DNA from 2 places in the Streptomyces sp. NBC_00287 genome. Region 1 is predicted to be linked to the other one. Evidence: riboswitches for the same ligand, from Rfam matches in the RefSeq annotation. Region 1 holds a riboswitch; the other holds the start of a gene.
The links. A riboswitch is a leader RNA that binds a small molecule or an ion and turns the genes downstream of it on or off. The one in region 1 is predicted to bind FMN.

Region 1 (7,198 bases):
GTCCCGGCTGATCGGCCGGCTGGAGAAGGAAGGCCTGGTCCAGCGGTCCATCTGCGTCGAGGACCGGCGCGGCGTCTACGTCACCCTCACCGCCAAGGGCCGTGATCTGCACGCCGAGGTGCTGCCGCTGCAGCGGGACGTGCTGGCCCGTATGCTCCACGGCTGACCCGGGGCCCGGCGGACCGTTCTAAATCCCGGCCCCCTGGGCATCATCACTCCCAGAAACCCTGTGGGGACGGGGAGACACCGACTTGGCCGTGGACGAGGACGGTACCGCCGAGTTCATCACGTACACGACGCGTTCAGTGGAGGAGAGCCACGACGCCATAGCGGCCCACTACTACGACCTCCGTCTCGAAGTGGCCGGTCCCGCCTCGGAGTTCTGCACCACCCTCGGCGTCGTCGACCTCGGCTCGCTGGTCGTGGGCGATGTGTCGTTCGGCACCGACGTGCGGATGAGCTTCGGCGAACCGGGCGTCTATCACGTGGCCGTGCCACTGGAGGGCGGCTTCCGTCTCCAACAGGGCCGCGGCGACGCCCTGTTCGCCACCCCGCAGCGGGCCCTCTTCTTCGATCCCGTATACGGCATCGCCGTCGACGACTGGGCGCCCGACTGTCACTCCCTGACCGTGAAGATCGACAAGGCGGCCGTGCTGCACAGCCTGGAGAGCCTGCTGGGCAGACCGGTACGCCGACCGCCGCGCTTCGAGCCGTACATCGACGTCAGCCGCGGACCCGGCCGCAGCTGGGCCCAGCTGGCGCGGTGGTTCCTGCTGGACAAGGAGCTCGCCCACGGACTGCTGCGCCGCCCGCTGATCCGCGGACGCCTCGAACAGACCCTGCTCGAAGGGCTGTTGCTGGCCGCCGACCACTCCTACCGGGCCGAGCTGGAGGGCCCGCCGCCACCGATGCGGCCCGCCGCCGTGAAGCGGGTCATGGACGCCGTACAGGAACTGCCCGCCGAGCCGTACGACGCGGCGCGGCTCGCGGACATCGCTCAGGTGAGTGTGCGCACGCTTCAGGAGGCGTTCCGCAAGCATGTCGGAGTGCCGCCGATGGCGTACGTCAGTGAGGTGCGGCTGGACCGCGTCCACGGTCAGCTCAGGGCGTCCGCGCCGGGCTCGACGACCGTGGCGGAGGTGGCGTACGAGTGGGGCTTCGCGCATCTCGGCCGGTTCGCGCGGCGCTATCGGGAGCGGTTCGGGGAGACGCCCTCGCAGACTCTGCGCACCTCGGGCTGAGCCCGGCCGCGCTGTTCCGCCGCGTTTTGCGGACAGACATCGCGCAAGAGGGAGCGACGCCGCCCCGGGACGGTCCTATCGTCAGGGGATCGGCGATCGTGACGCGCGGACCGAGCGGAGTCGGTGCCACTCGGACCTGCGCGAACCCATCGCCGGGACGGCCCGGCCGCTCCCCCTCCGACGCTTGGTGGCCGGGCCAGGCCCGGCCTTTGCTCTCAGGAGCCGACCCGGCCTCGTCTCAGGGCCTGGCCAGCAGCGTGCGTACGCCCTCGGAGGTGAGCGTGAGGGGGTGCGGGGAGCCGGCGTCGATGGTCAGGGACAGATCGTCGGCAGGCCACTGCGCGGCGAGCGCGCCCAGCGGCACCAGACGGTAGCGGCCGACGAACGGCAGCAGCTCGGCCATCGCGGGCTCCGAGGTGAACACCGGCACCACAGGATCCCCGTCCGGCTGCTCCAGCACGGGCAGCGCGACGGCGGCCGGGTCGGTGGCGTCCTCCTCACTGGCATCGTCCGGCACGGGCACCAGCACCTCACTCCCGGCGAGCGTGTCCAGCGCCGCGATGTCCTCATGGTTGTCGGCCAGCGCGTCCAGCGCCTGCCGGGCCGGCGTGGCGGTGTAGCGGTTCGCGGGTGTCTCCATCACAGATCCCCTGGTAGCGGCGGCGGTCGTGGGGGCCGCGTACCCGATCCGGAGCGGGACATTCATCCGGGACGTCGACATGGGAATCTTTTAGGATGTACCGCAACCATTCCCCCAAGACGGTTGTCTCCCCTGATACCAGAACCACGCACACGTCGGGGGACGCAATGCGAAGAATCAGAGCAACAAGAGTCAGAACGACCTGGATGGCACTCGCGGTCATCGCCGCCCTCGGGGCGCCGGCACTGCCCGCCGCCACCGCCTCGGCCGCCACCGCGCAGACCACGGCGTGCCCGACCGGCTGGGGCAGCCAGCCCAAGGTCCGGTCCGTCTCCACGGCGACACCGGTCGAGAACATCCGCACCGGCCGCCACGCCTGCTACGACCGGATGGTCGTCGACGTGCCGGGCGCGGGCAAGGCGGGCCTCGGCTACTCGGTCCGGTACGTCGCCCGGCTGTACCAGGACGGCTCGGGCAATCATGTACCCGTCGGCGGCGGTGCCGTCCTGGAGGTCAGGGTGGCCGCGCCCGCCTACGACCCCGAGACCGGTGCCCCCACCTATCCGGGTCGGGTGAACAGGCCCCTGCCGGGTGTCGACCTCACCGGCTATCGCACCTTCCGGGACACCCGGTTCGCCGGCAGCTTCGAAGGGGAGACGCTGGTCGGGCTCGGGGTCCGCGCGCGGCTGCCGTTCCGCGTGCAGGTGGTGACCGACCGGATCGTCCTGGACGTCGCCCACAACTGGACCGGCGCCCGCTGATCGCTCATCCGGGGCCCTGACGGCCCTCCACGAGCCCGGCGAGCCTCGCCAGGGCCATCCGCGTGCCCGTCTCGTTGTCCGCGGCGGGCACCGCGTCCGGAAGTCCCTCGTGCACCACGAGGATGTCCGTACCGCCGCCGTCCGCGTCGCTGAGGCTGGTGGTCATCGTCATCGTGCCGCGCAGCGCGGGATCCGAGGTCTCGAACTCCAGCTCCTCCACCACCCGCTCGTCCGGCACCAGCTCGGTGAAGTGCCCGTGGTAGGTATCGGTGTTCGCTTCCGACTTCCCGGCAGCTGTGGGCACGTCGTAGGTCAGCGACACGCGAAAGGCGCCGCCCACCCGCGCCTCGAAGCGGTGCACCCGCGACGTCATCCCGTCCGGCACCCGCCACCGTTCGACCGCGTCCGCGTCCAGCAGCGCCCGGTACACGGCCGCGCGCGGTGCGTTCACATGCCACGAGACGCTCGTCGAGTACATGGCCCGAACATAGCGCGAGGCGCTCATGAAAAAGGGCAAGGCGTCCTTCCTCCTTGCCATGATCAATGTATAGCCCGGTGGGGGGCTTGCGGCAAGGCCCCGTCGGTGACGCAGAATCGTCGGCCTGAGCCGGGAACTGCTGAAACGGGTGATTGACCAAGTGCGTGCGCTGTTGTCGACCTACGGGTCACGGGGGGACGTAGAGCCGCTGGCCGGACTCGCGTTGCGGTTGCGGGAACTGGGCGCGGAGGCCGTGGTGTGCGCGCCGCCGGACGAGGACTTCGCGCGGCGGCTGGCCGGGATCGGGGTGCCGATGGTGCCGGTCGGTCCGTCGGCGCGGGAGCTGACGCGCCAGGTGCCGCCGCCTTCCATGCCGCAGCGCGCGGCAGAGATCATCGCGAGCCAGTTCGAGTCGGTCGTCGCGGCGGCCGAGGGGTGCGATGTCCTGGTGGCGACCGGCGCGATGCCCGCCGCGGCCGGTGCGCTGTCGGTGGCCGAGAAGGTGGGCATCCCCTCCGTGTCGGTGACCTTCCAGCAGATCACCCTGCCGTCGCCGCACCGCCCGCCGCTGGCGTACCGGGGTCGGTCCTTCCCGCCGGAGGTGACCGACAACCGAGCGCTGTGGGACCTGGACGCCCAGAGCGTCGACGAGTTGTTCGGCGAAGCGCTCAACACGAACCGGGTGGCCAACGGCCTGCCGCCGGTGGACGGAGTCCGCGACTACGTCATCGGTGACCGCCCGTGGCTGGCGACGGACCCGGTGCTGGATCCCTGGAACGGGGCGCCCGAGCTGGACGTCGTCCAGACCGGCGCGTGGGTCGTGCCCGATCTCGCGCCGCTCCCGGCCGAGTTGACGGCGTTCCTCGACGCCGGGGCTCCGCCGGTGTACGTCGGCTTCGGCAGCATGCCCATGCACGGCTCGGCGGATGTCGCCCAGGTGGCCGTCGAGGCGGTCCGGGCGCAGGGCCGCCGCTTGCTGCTGTCCCGCGGCTGGGCCGACCTGACCTCGGTCGACGACCAGGACGACTGCTTCGTCGTCGGCGACGTCAACCACCAGGCACTGTTCGGTCGGGTGGCCGCCGTCGTGCACCACGGCGGCGCGGGCACCACGACGACGGCCACGCGGTCCGGCGCGCCTCAGGTGGTGGTCCCCCAGCTGGCGGACCAGCCGTACTGGGCGGGCCGGGTGGCCGACCTGGGCATCGGCGTCGCGCACGACGGCCCGACTCCGACCTTCGAGTCCCTGTCGGCCGCACTTCAGGTGGCCCTGGCGCCGGAGACGACCGCACGGGCGAAGGATGTTGCCGAGAGGGTCCGCACGGACGGGACGACGGCGGCGGCGAAGCTGCTGCTCGACGCCGTCTGAGGCGCGCGCCGGTCACTCTCGGCTCCCGCTGAGCCGGATCACGTCGGGCGGCGCCACGGCCGAATCCGTGGCGCCGCCGATGAGCCCTACGACGGCTCAGCGGGCGGCACCCACGGCCAGGTCGCCGGGGCGGGGGGCGTCGTGTGTGTCGCCGATCTTGTGGCGGTACTGGACCAGTTGGGCGACGGTGATCAGCGGTAGTCCGAACTCGTCTGCGAAGCGGCGCAGATCGGGCAGGCGCTTCATGGAGCCGTCGTCGTTGACCAACTCGCAGAGCACACCCGCCGGGCGGCAGCCGGCCAGGCGTACGAGATCGAGCGTCGCCTCGGTGTGTCCGGTACGGCGCAGCACGCCGCCCGGGGCGCCGCGCAGCGGAACCACATGGCCCGGTCGGCACAGGTCGCCGGCCGAGGTACCCGAGTCGGCGAGCAGCCGGATGGTGTGGGCGCGGTCGGCGGCCGAAATTCCGGTGGTGACGCCTTCCCGGGCATCGACGGTCACTGTGTACGCCGTGCCGCGCCGGTCCTGGTTGACGGAGTGCATCGGCGGCAGTTCGAGGCGGTCGCAGTCCTGCGGGGTCAAGGGAGCACACACATATCCCGAGGTGTGGCGCACCATGAAAGCCAGCAGTTCCGGCGTGGCGTGCTGGGCGGCGAAGATCAGGTCGCCCTCGTTCTCCCGGTTGTTGTCGTCCGCCACCACGACCGGCCTTCCGACCCGCACGGTGTCGATTGCTTCCTCGATGGTCTCGAGTGGGAACATCCCCGTCTCCTCCTCCGACATGGCCTGCACCAAGCGCGAACGAGGTCAGGAGCGGAAGAGCGCGACAGCCCAGGGCGCACCGGACGCGTGAACGCGCCGGTGAACGCCAGAATGCCACTACACGCAAACTCCCATCCGGACTTTAACCGTCGGCCCCGAAATTCCATCGGGTCAACCGGTCGATGGCTTCGACCGGGTCGCGGGCTTTCACCGCCGGTTCGGAATTTCACCGAACCCCGCTTGCGTTGTGTGGATCAAATTTGGCGGCTCCATGCTGCCACGGCCCTATCTGCCGCGCCAGTCTCTTCCACACCGCTTCGGCTCATAAACGCAACTTCTCAGCCGATTCCGGGTATCGCAACGGGGTTGGCACTTCCCCCCGTCTGCCGGCATTCAGGCCGCCGCGCGACCTGCCTTGAGTGCCGCCGCGATCTCCACGGTACGGCGGGCCTGGTGCCGGGCCGCCTGCAACTGGACGTCGCCCGGCGCACCGTCGCCCGCCACATGGGACGTGCCGTAGGGGTTGCCCGACTGGAACTGAACGGGGTCGGTGTAGCCGGGGGGCACGATGATGCCGCCCCAGTGGTAGAAGGTGTTCCCCAGGGCCAGCAGGGTGGATTCCTGGCCGCCGTGGGCGGTGTTGGAGGCGGTGAAGGCCGAGTACACCTTGCCCGCGAGCTTGCCCTGGAACCACAGCGGTCCCGTGCTCTCCATGAACACCCTCAGCTGGCTGGCCGGGTTGCCGAAGCGGGTGGGCGTGCCGAAGAGCACCACGTCGGCCCACTCCAGGTCGTCGTGGCTCGCGTTGGCGACCTCGGCGGTGTCCTGAAGGTGTTCAACCCACTCCTGCCGGAGGTTGATCACCTCCTGCGGGGCCGTCTCGGGCACCTTGCGCAGCCGCACCTGTGCGCCGGCCTTCTCCGCTCCCTCAACTGCCGCCTGCGCCAAGGCGTGCACGGTGCCCGTGGCGCTGTAGTAGATGACCGAGACATGCACGGATTCCGACATCGGTTCCCTCCCTCGGCCCGAACCGGGCCTGGCTAGCGTTGTGTTCATCGGGTACGACGACACAGCCCTGCGCGATGTGAGGCGACCGGCCCACCTCACAGTTCGCCGCCGTATCTCGTCGAACTGAAGGGGGACCGAGTGACCGAGGGAGTCGGCGAGACCATGACCCACGCATCCGGGGCCAAGCACACGCGGCCCGACGATCCGAGCCTGAGCGCGATCATGAGCGAGCGGCGACAGCTGATCAATCTCACCTACCGGCTACTCGGCTCGGTGACCGAGGCCGAGGATGTCGTACAGGAGACGTACACACGCTGGTACGCCATGACCCCACAGCAGCGGGAGGCCATCGAGTCGCCGGGGGGCTGGCTGACCACGGTCGCCAGCAGGATCTGCCTCGACCTGCTCGGCTCGGCACGCGCCCGGCGGGAACGCTACGTCGGCGAGTGGGTTCCGGAGCCGCTGCCCGGCCGTACCGAGTGGATCAGCGGGCGGCCGGGTGCCGCCGTCGTCGACCCGGCCGACCGGGTCACCCTCGACGAGTCGATCAACATGGCCTTTCTCGTCGTACTGGAGCGCATGACTCCGGCTGAACGCGTCGCGTTCATCCTGCACGACGTCTTCCGCTACTCCTTCGCCGAAGTGGCCCCGATCGTCGGCCGTACGGAAGCGGCGTGCCGGCAGTTGGCCTCCTCGGCCCGCCGTCGTCTGCGCGCGTCGCAGTCGGAGGCGGTCCCGGCGGCCCGGCGCGCCGATACCGTGCGGGCCTTCAAGGCGGCATGGGAGGCCAAGGACATCGAGGCGCTCATCGGGCTGCTGGCCCCGGACGCCACCGCGACCGGCGACGGCGGCGGACTCGTACAGGCGGTGCTCCGCCCGATCGAGGGTGCCGAGGCGATCGCATGGTTCTTCGCCGGGCGCAGGGACGCGGTGCCCGACCTG
Region 2 (7,198 bases), 870 kb from region 1:
GGCGACGGCCTTCTCCAACTGCTCGACCCGGCAGTCGTAGTCCATCATCACGTACGTCCGGGCCACCAGGACGCCCTGGAGGCGGCGCAGGAACTGCTGCACCTTGGGGTCCTCGCCGTCGGTGCCGGTCCGGCGGATCACAACGGCCTCGGACTTCATGATCGGCTCGCCGAAGACCTCAAGACCGGCGTTGCGCAGCGAGGTGCCGGTCTCGACGACGTCGGCGATGACCTCGGCGACACCGAGCTCGATGGCCGTCTCGACGGCGCCGTCGAGGTGGACGACGGAGGCGTCGATGCCCTTGTCGGCGAGGTGTCCCTCGACGATGCCCTCGTAGGAGGTGGCGATCGTCTTGCCCTTGAGGTCCTCGATGCCGTCCGCGGTGCCGGGCTTGGCGGCGAAGCGGAAGGTGGAGCGGGCGAAGCCGAGCGGGAGGATCACCTCGGCGTTGGCGCCGGAGTCGATCAGCAGATCGAGGCCGGTGATGCCGATGTCGAGGCGGCCGGAGGAGACGTAGATCGCGATGTCGCGGGGGCGGAGGTAGAAGAACTCGACCTCGTTCTCCGGGTCGACGATCCGCAGCTCCTTGGACTCGCGGCGCTGCTGGTAGCCGGCCTCATGCAGCATCTCCGCCGCAGGGCCTGACAGGGAACCCTTGTTGGGGACGGCGATGCGCAGCATGAGGTCGGCTTCCTTTGCGTGAGATGTGCGGGTGGGTACGGCGGCTTCAGAGGTGGGCGTAGACGTCGTCGAGGGAGATCCCGCGCGCGACCATCATCACCTGGACGTGGTACAGCAGCTGCGAGATCTCCTCGGCGGCCGCGTCCTTGCCCTCGTACTCGGCGGCCATCCAGACCTCGGCGGCCTCTTCGACGACCTTCTTGCCGATGGCGTGAACGCCCTTCTCGACCAGTTCCGCGGTGCGGGAAGTGGCGGGATCGCCGTTGGCGGCCTTGTGCTGGAGCTCGGTGAAGAGCTCCTCGAACGTCTTCTTGGACATGGTGACGCTCAGCCTATGCCACATACCCGGTTCGTCAGCGCCAGGGTTCAGATACTGAACGCAGGGTGGCCGCGGTCGCCACGGCCGCGGTCACCGCCTCGTGGCCCTTGTCCTCGTTGGAGCCGGTCAGACCGGCCCGGTCCAGGGCCTGCTCCTCGGTGTCGCAGGTGAGCACGCCGAAGCCGACGGGGACGCCGGTCTCGACCGAGACCTGGGTGAGGCCCTGGGTGACGCCCTGGCACACGTACTCGAAGTGCGGGGTGCCGCCCCGGATGACGACGCCGAGGGCGACGACGGCGTCGTAGCCGCGGCCCGCGAGGACCTTGGCGACGACCGGGAGCTCCCAGGTGCCCGGCACCCTGAGCAGGGTCGGCTCGTCGATGCCGAGGTCGTGCAGGGCGCGCAGGGCGCCGTCCACCAGGCCGTCCATCACCTTCTCGTGCCACTGCGCCGCGATGACGGCGACCCGCAGATCGCCCACGCCCTGTACGGACAGTTCCGGTGCACCCTTGCCGCTCACGTCTCTCCTCGTTGCTCTCTTACTGGTTGGCGCAGGCGGAGACGGCCGGGGCCGCCTCCAGCCAGGGCAGGTCGTGTCCCATCCGGTCCCGCTTGGTGCGCAGGTACCGGAGGTTGTGCTCGCCCGCGGTGACGGGCATCGGCTCCCGGTCGGTGACCTTGATGCCGTGCCGCACGAGCGCGTCGGTCTTGTCGGGGTTGTTGGTCATCAGGCGCACGCTGCGCACGCCGAGGTCCTCGAGGATCTGGGCGCCGGCCGCGTAGTCCCGCGCGTCGGCGGGCAGGCCGAGCTCCAGGTTGGCGTCCAGGGTGTCGCGGCCGCGCTCCTGGAGCTCGTAGGCGCGCAGCTTGGACAGCAGGCCGATGCCGCGTCCCTCGTGGCCGCGCAGGTAGACCACCACTCCTCGGCCTTCTTCCTGGATGCGGTCCAGGGCGGCGTCCAGCTGGGGGCCGCAGTCGCAGCGCAGCGAGCCGAAGACATCGCCGGTGAGGCACTCGGAGTGGACGCGGACCACGACGTCCTCGCCGTCGCCGATCTCGCCGTGCACCAGGGCGACGTGCTCGACGCCGTCGACGGTGGAGCGGTAGCCGTACGCCGTGAAGGTGCCGTGGGAGGTCGGCAGGTGGACCTCGGCCTCGCGGCGGACGGTGGGCTCGGCGGAGCGGCGGTAGGCGATCAGGTCCTCGATGGAGATGATCGTCAGGCCGTGCTTGCGGGCGAACGGGATCAGCTCGGGGAGGCGGAGCATCCGGCCGTCCTCGCCGGCGATCTCCACGATGGCGCCGGCCGGGCGCAGGCCCGCGAGACGGGCGAGGTCGACGGCGGCCTCGGTGTGGCCGTTGCGGGCCAGGACGCCGCCGGGCTTGGCGCGCAGCGGGAAGATATGGCCGGGGCGGACGAAGTCGTCGGCCCCCGACTCGCCGCTCGCCAGCAGCTGAAGCGTGGTCGAGCGGTCCGAGGCCGAGATACCGGTGGTCACACCGTGAGCGCCCGAGGCGTCCACCGTGACTGTGAACGCGGTTTTCATGGACTCGGTGTTGTTCTCGACCATCTGCGGGATGCGCAGCCGGTCCAGCTCCTCGCCCTCCATGGGGGCGCAGATCAGACCGCGGCACTCGCTCATCATGAACGCGACGATCTCGGGGGTCGCCTTCTCGGCGGCGATGACGAGGTCGCCCTCGTTCTCCCGGTCCTCGTCGTCGACGACCACGACCGGGCGGCCGGCGGCGATGTCGGCGATGGCCTGCTCGACCGGGTCGAGCGACCAGTCCTCGATGTTGTCGGTGCTGTACAGAACGGGTGAGGTGCTCACGCGGGCGCTCCTTCCAGGACGGGCCGCGTGTCCCTGCGGGAGCGCAGCCACCAGTCGCGCATGCCCCACAGGACGAGCGCGCCGTAGATGACGTAGACGAAGCCGGAGAAGGCGTAGCCGTTCGCGAAGTTCAGCGGGACGCCGACCAGGTCGACGAGGAGCCAGGCGAACCAGAACTCGACCATGCCGCGGGCCTGGGCGTACATGGCGACGATCGTGCCGACGAAGATGTAGGCGTCCGGCCAAGGGTCCCAGGACAGGCTCGGGTACGCCTTGAAGAGCAGGGCCACGGCGACGGTGCCGGCGGCGGCCGCTGCGGCCATCGCACCGCGCTCGGTCCAGGTGGCGAAGCGGACGGCGACCTTGCCGTCCTCGGCACGGGCGGTGCCGCGGTTCCACTGCCACCAGCCGTACAGCGCGACGGCCATGACGACGACCTGCTTGCCGGCGCTGCCGGTCAGATGGCCGTAGAAGGCGCCGAAGAGGACGAGGCCGGAGAGGAACTGGACCGGCCAGGTCCACAGGGAGCGGCGGAAGCCGAGGGCGAGGGTGATGAGGCCCAGGGTGTTGCCGACCATGTCCGACCAGATGATGTGCTGGCCGAACAGGACGAAGGCCTCGGAGTTGAGCCAGTTCACTTGGTCGCTCCGAGGAGCCGCTCGACGTACTTGGCGACGACGTCGACTTCCAGGTTGACCGGGTCGCCGGGCTGCTTGATGCCGAGCGTGGTCAGGGCGAGGGTGGTGGGGATGAGGCTGACGGTGAAGTAGTCGGGGCCCGCGTCGACGACGGTGAGGCTGATGCCGTCGACGGTGATGGAGCCCTTCTCGACGACATACCGGGCGAGGTCCGCGGGGAGCGAGATCTTGATGATCTCCCAGTTGTCGGAGGGCTTGCGCTCCAGCACCTCGCCGGTGCCGTCGACATGGCCCTGCACGATGTGCCCGCCGAGGCGCGCGCCGACCGCGGTGGGGCGCTCCAGGTTGACGCGGGAGCCGATGTCGAGGGCGCCCAGGCTGGAGCGGTTCAGGGTCTCGGCCATCACATCGGCGGTGAACTCGTCGCCCTCGTGGTCCACGACCGTGAGGCAGACGCCGTTGACCGCGATGGAGTCACCGTGCTTGGCGCCGTCGGTGACGACGGGGCCGCGCAGACGGAAGCGACAGGCGTCGCCGAGGTTCTCGACGGCGGTGATCTCGCCCAGCTCTTCGACGATTCCGGTGAACACTTCCCGGGTCCTCCCTGCCTCATGGGGGCACGGACTCCGGGGCTGTCGAAGAACGACAGAGACACGGACGACGACACCGGGAGCGACGCCGGACAGACCCGTCCGCAGGGGACGAGCTCATATCGGCGGCGCGCACGAATGCCCGCCCGCCGCGCACTGCCTCCCATCCGGACTTTAACCGTCGGTCCAGGAATTTCACCTGGTCAACCGGCCGCTGGAGGCGACCGGGTCGCGGACTGTAACCGCCGGTTCGGACTTTCACCGACCCCGGAGTGCGCTGCTTCTGGTACAGGGCCAGTGTGCCACGCCCGATCGACGTCCATGCGGGTGAGGGCTGTGGGCTGGCTCACAGGATGCATGCCTGGACATCTACATCGGCACATTGGTCCATCCGTGAATTGGTCCATACCTATTGACTCATTGGTCTAGTCCTCCCTACTGTCTGCGCAACTTCCGTGGAGAGGAACCGACTTGCTGTCACGCAACCGAGCGAGACCCGCCTTGTTCGCCGCGGTGGCCGCGGTCGCCGGCCTGGTCCTCGCCGGGCTCCCGGCCACCGTCTCGCACGCCGCCGACCAGGAGTCCTGCCGCCCCGACGGGCTCTACAAGACGCCCGGCGCCGATGTCCCGTACTGCGCGGTCTACGACGCCGAGGGCCGGGAGAAGATGGGCGCCGACCACCAGCGCCGGGTGATCGGCTACTTCACCGGCTGGCGCACCGGCAAGGACGGCACGCCCGCCTATCTCGCGCCGGACATCCCGTGGGACAAGGTCACCCACCTCAACTACGCGTTCGCGCACATCGACGGCTCGAACAAGATCTCCGTCGGCGCGGACGGCGCGACCAACGCGGCGACCGGGACGACCTGGCCGGGCGTGAGCGGCGCGGAGATGGACCCGGAGTTCTCCTACAAGGGCCATTTCAATCTGCTCAACAAATTCAAGAAGCAGCACCCGAACGTCAAGACGCTGATATCGGTGGGCGGTTGGGCCGAGACCGGCGGCTACTTCGCGGACGACGGCACGCGGGTGAACTCCGGCGGCTTCTACTCGATGGCCACCAACGCCGACGGCTCGGTGAACCAGGCGGGCATCGACACCTTCGCGAATTCCGCCGTCGATTTCATCAGGAAGTACGGCTTCAACGGCGTCGACATCGACTACGAGTACCCGACGACGATGAAGGACGCGGGCAACCCGCTCGACTGGTCCCTCTCCAACGCCCGCAGAGCCGGCCTGGTCAAGGGCTACGCGGCCCTGATGAAGTCCCTGCGCGAGAAGCTCGACCGCGCGGGCGCGGCGGACGGCAAGCACTATCTGCTCTCGGTCGCGGCACCCTCCTCCGGATACCTGCTGCGCGGCATGGAGACCTTCCAGGTCCAGAAGTATCTGGACTACGTCAACATCATGTCGTACGACCTCCATGGCGCCTGGAACGAATACGTCGGCCCGAACGCCTCGCTCTTCGACGACGGCAAGGACGCCGAACTCGCCGCCGCGGGCGTGTATTCGACCTCGCAGTACGGCGGAATCGGCTATCTGAACACCGACTGGTCGTATCACTACTTCCGCGGTTCGATGCCGGCCGGACGGATCAACATCGGACTCCCCTATTACACAAGGGGGTTCAAGAACGTCACCGGCGGGACCGACGGCCTCTGGGGCAAGGCGTCCTCGACGACCTGTCCGGCGGGCTCCGGCTTGACCAAGTGCGGTGACGGGGCCGTGGGCATCGACAACCTCTGGCACGACCTCGACACCAACGGCAAGGAGTCGCCCGCGGGTTCGAACCCGATGTGGCACGCCAAGAACCTGGAGAAGGGCGTCGTCGGTGATTACGTCACCGAGTACGGCTTCCCGGCCGACACCCGGCTGACCGGCACCTACGCCCGGAAGTACGACTCCACACTGGTCGCGCCGTGGCTGTGGAACGCCGAGAAGAAGGTGTTCCTGTCGACCGAGGACGAGCAGTCGGTGAACGCCAAGGCCGACTATGTCGTCGAGAACGGCATCGGCGGCACGATGGTCTGGGAGCTGGCCGGGGACTACGGCTGGAACGCGGCCAAGGGGCAGTACGAGCCCGGGTCGACGCTGACGACCGCGATGTACGAGAAGTTCAAGTCGGCCTCCCCGTACGGCGCGAAGCGGTCGACGATCGATCTGCCGAGCCAGGCGTTGAACATCGACGTGGAGTTCGGGCAGTTCCCGCTGGGTGACTCCAACTACCCGATCAGCCCCAAGCTGAAGATCACGAACAACACGTCGGCGACGCTGCCGGGTGGCACGGAGTTCCGCTTCGACTACGGCACTTCGGCGCCCGGAAACGCCAAGGACCAGTCCGGGTGGGGTACTTCGGTGATCCGCAGCGATCACACCGGGAGCAATGTCGGTGGGCTGAAGGGCGACTACCACCGGGTCTCGCTGAAGCTGCCCAGCTGGCAGACGCTGGCGCCCGGGGCGTCGGTGGAGTTGGACTTCGTGTACTACCTGCCGGTGTCGACTCCGTCGAACTGGACGGTGACGTTCGGTGGGACGACGTATGCGCTGGCGGGGGATCTGGCTCGGGGGACTTCGGTGGTGGAGCCGGGCGGTGGATCGCCTTCGCCCTCACCGACTCCGTCCGAGGGGACCGGCTCCTGCACGACTCCGGCCTGGAGCGCGAGTACGGAGTACGGCGGGGGCAGCACTGTCTCCCACAAGGGGCACTCGTGGAAGGCGAAGTGGTGGACGAAGGGCGAGGAGCCCGGAACCACCGGTGAATGGGGTGTGTGGCAGGACCTCGGCGCCTGCTGAGCCCCGCGCTCGGACCGGCCCGGCGGCGGTGACGACGGCCCTTGCCCGCCGCCGGGCCTTCAACTCCCGGCTCTGGCAGGATGCTGGGCATGACCACGATTCTGGTGACCGGCGGTACTGGAACCCTCGGGCGGCTCGTCGCGGAGCGGTTGGGGGCGGACGGGCACGACGTGCGCGTGCTCAGTCGGCACGCGCAGCCGTACGCCGTGGATCTGCGTGAGGGTGGGCCCGGGCTGGATGCGGCCGTCTCCGGTGCGGACGCGATCGTGCACTGCGCGAGTTCGCCGCGTGGTGGGGACGAGGAGGCAGCGGAGCATCTGATCGCAGCGGCGCGAGGGGCGGGTG

Region 2: linked by a shared signal. The riboswitch ahead of OHT76_RS07640 (riboflavin synthase) and the one ahead of ribB (3,4-dihydroxy-2-butanone-4-phosphate synthase) in region 1 are both predicted to bind FMN.

Annotation. Positions count from the first base shown of each region.
Region 1 covers NZ_CP108053.1:813,347-820,544, forward strand. The annotation lists gene OHT76_RS04050 (MarR family winged helix-turn-helix transcriptional regulator) at 1-166, shown strand, start outside; gene OHT76_RS04055 (AraC family transcriptional regulator) at 258-1,241, shown strand; gene OHT76_RS04060 (SseB family protein) at 1,480-1,881, opposite strand; gene OHT76_RS04065 (AMIN-like domain-containing (lipo)protein) at 2,049-2,642, shown strand; gene OHT76_RS04070 (SRPBCC family protein) at 2,647-3,120, opposite strand; gene OHT76_RS04075 (glycosyltransferase) at 3,281-4,486, shown strand; gene ribB (3,4-dihydroxy-2-butanone-4-phosphate synthase) at 4,583-5,248, opposite strand; FMN riboswitch at 5,368-5,496, opposite strand; gene wrbA (NAD(P)H:quinone oxidoreductase) at 5,642-6,256, opposite strand; gene sigJ (RNA polymerase sigma factor SigJ) at 6,419-7,198, shown strand, end outside.
Region 2 covers NZ_CP108053.1:1,683,179-1,690,376, forward strand. The annotation lists gene hisG (ATP phosphoribosyltransferase) at 1-681, opposite strand, end outside; gene OHT76_RS07620 (phosphoribosyl-ATP diphosphatase) at 728-1,000, opposite strand; gene ribH (6,7-dimethyl-8-ribityllumazine synthase) at 1,035-1,520, opposite strand; gene OHT76_RS07630 (bifunctional 3,4-dihydroxy-2-butanone-4-phosphate synthase/GTP cyclohydrolase II) at 1,540-2,832, opposite strand; gene OHT76_RS07635 (nicotinamide mononucleotide transporter family protein) at 2,829-3,470, opposite strand; gene OHT76_RS07640 (riboflavin synthase) at 3,467-4,060, opposite strand; FMN riboswitch at 4,210-4,340, opposite strand; gene OHT76_RS07645 (chitinase C-terminal domain-containing protein) at 4,532-6,853, shown strand; gene OHT76_RS07650 (SDR family oxidoreductase) at 6,943-7,198, shown strand, end outside.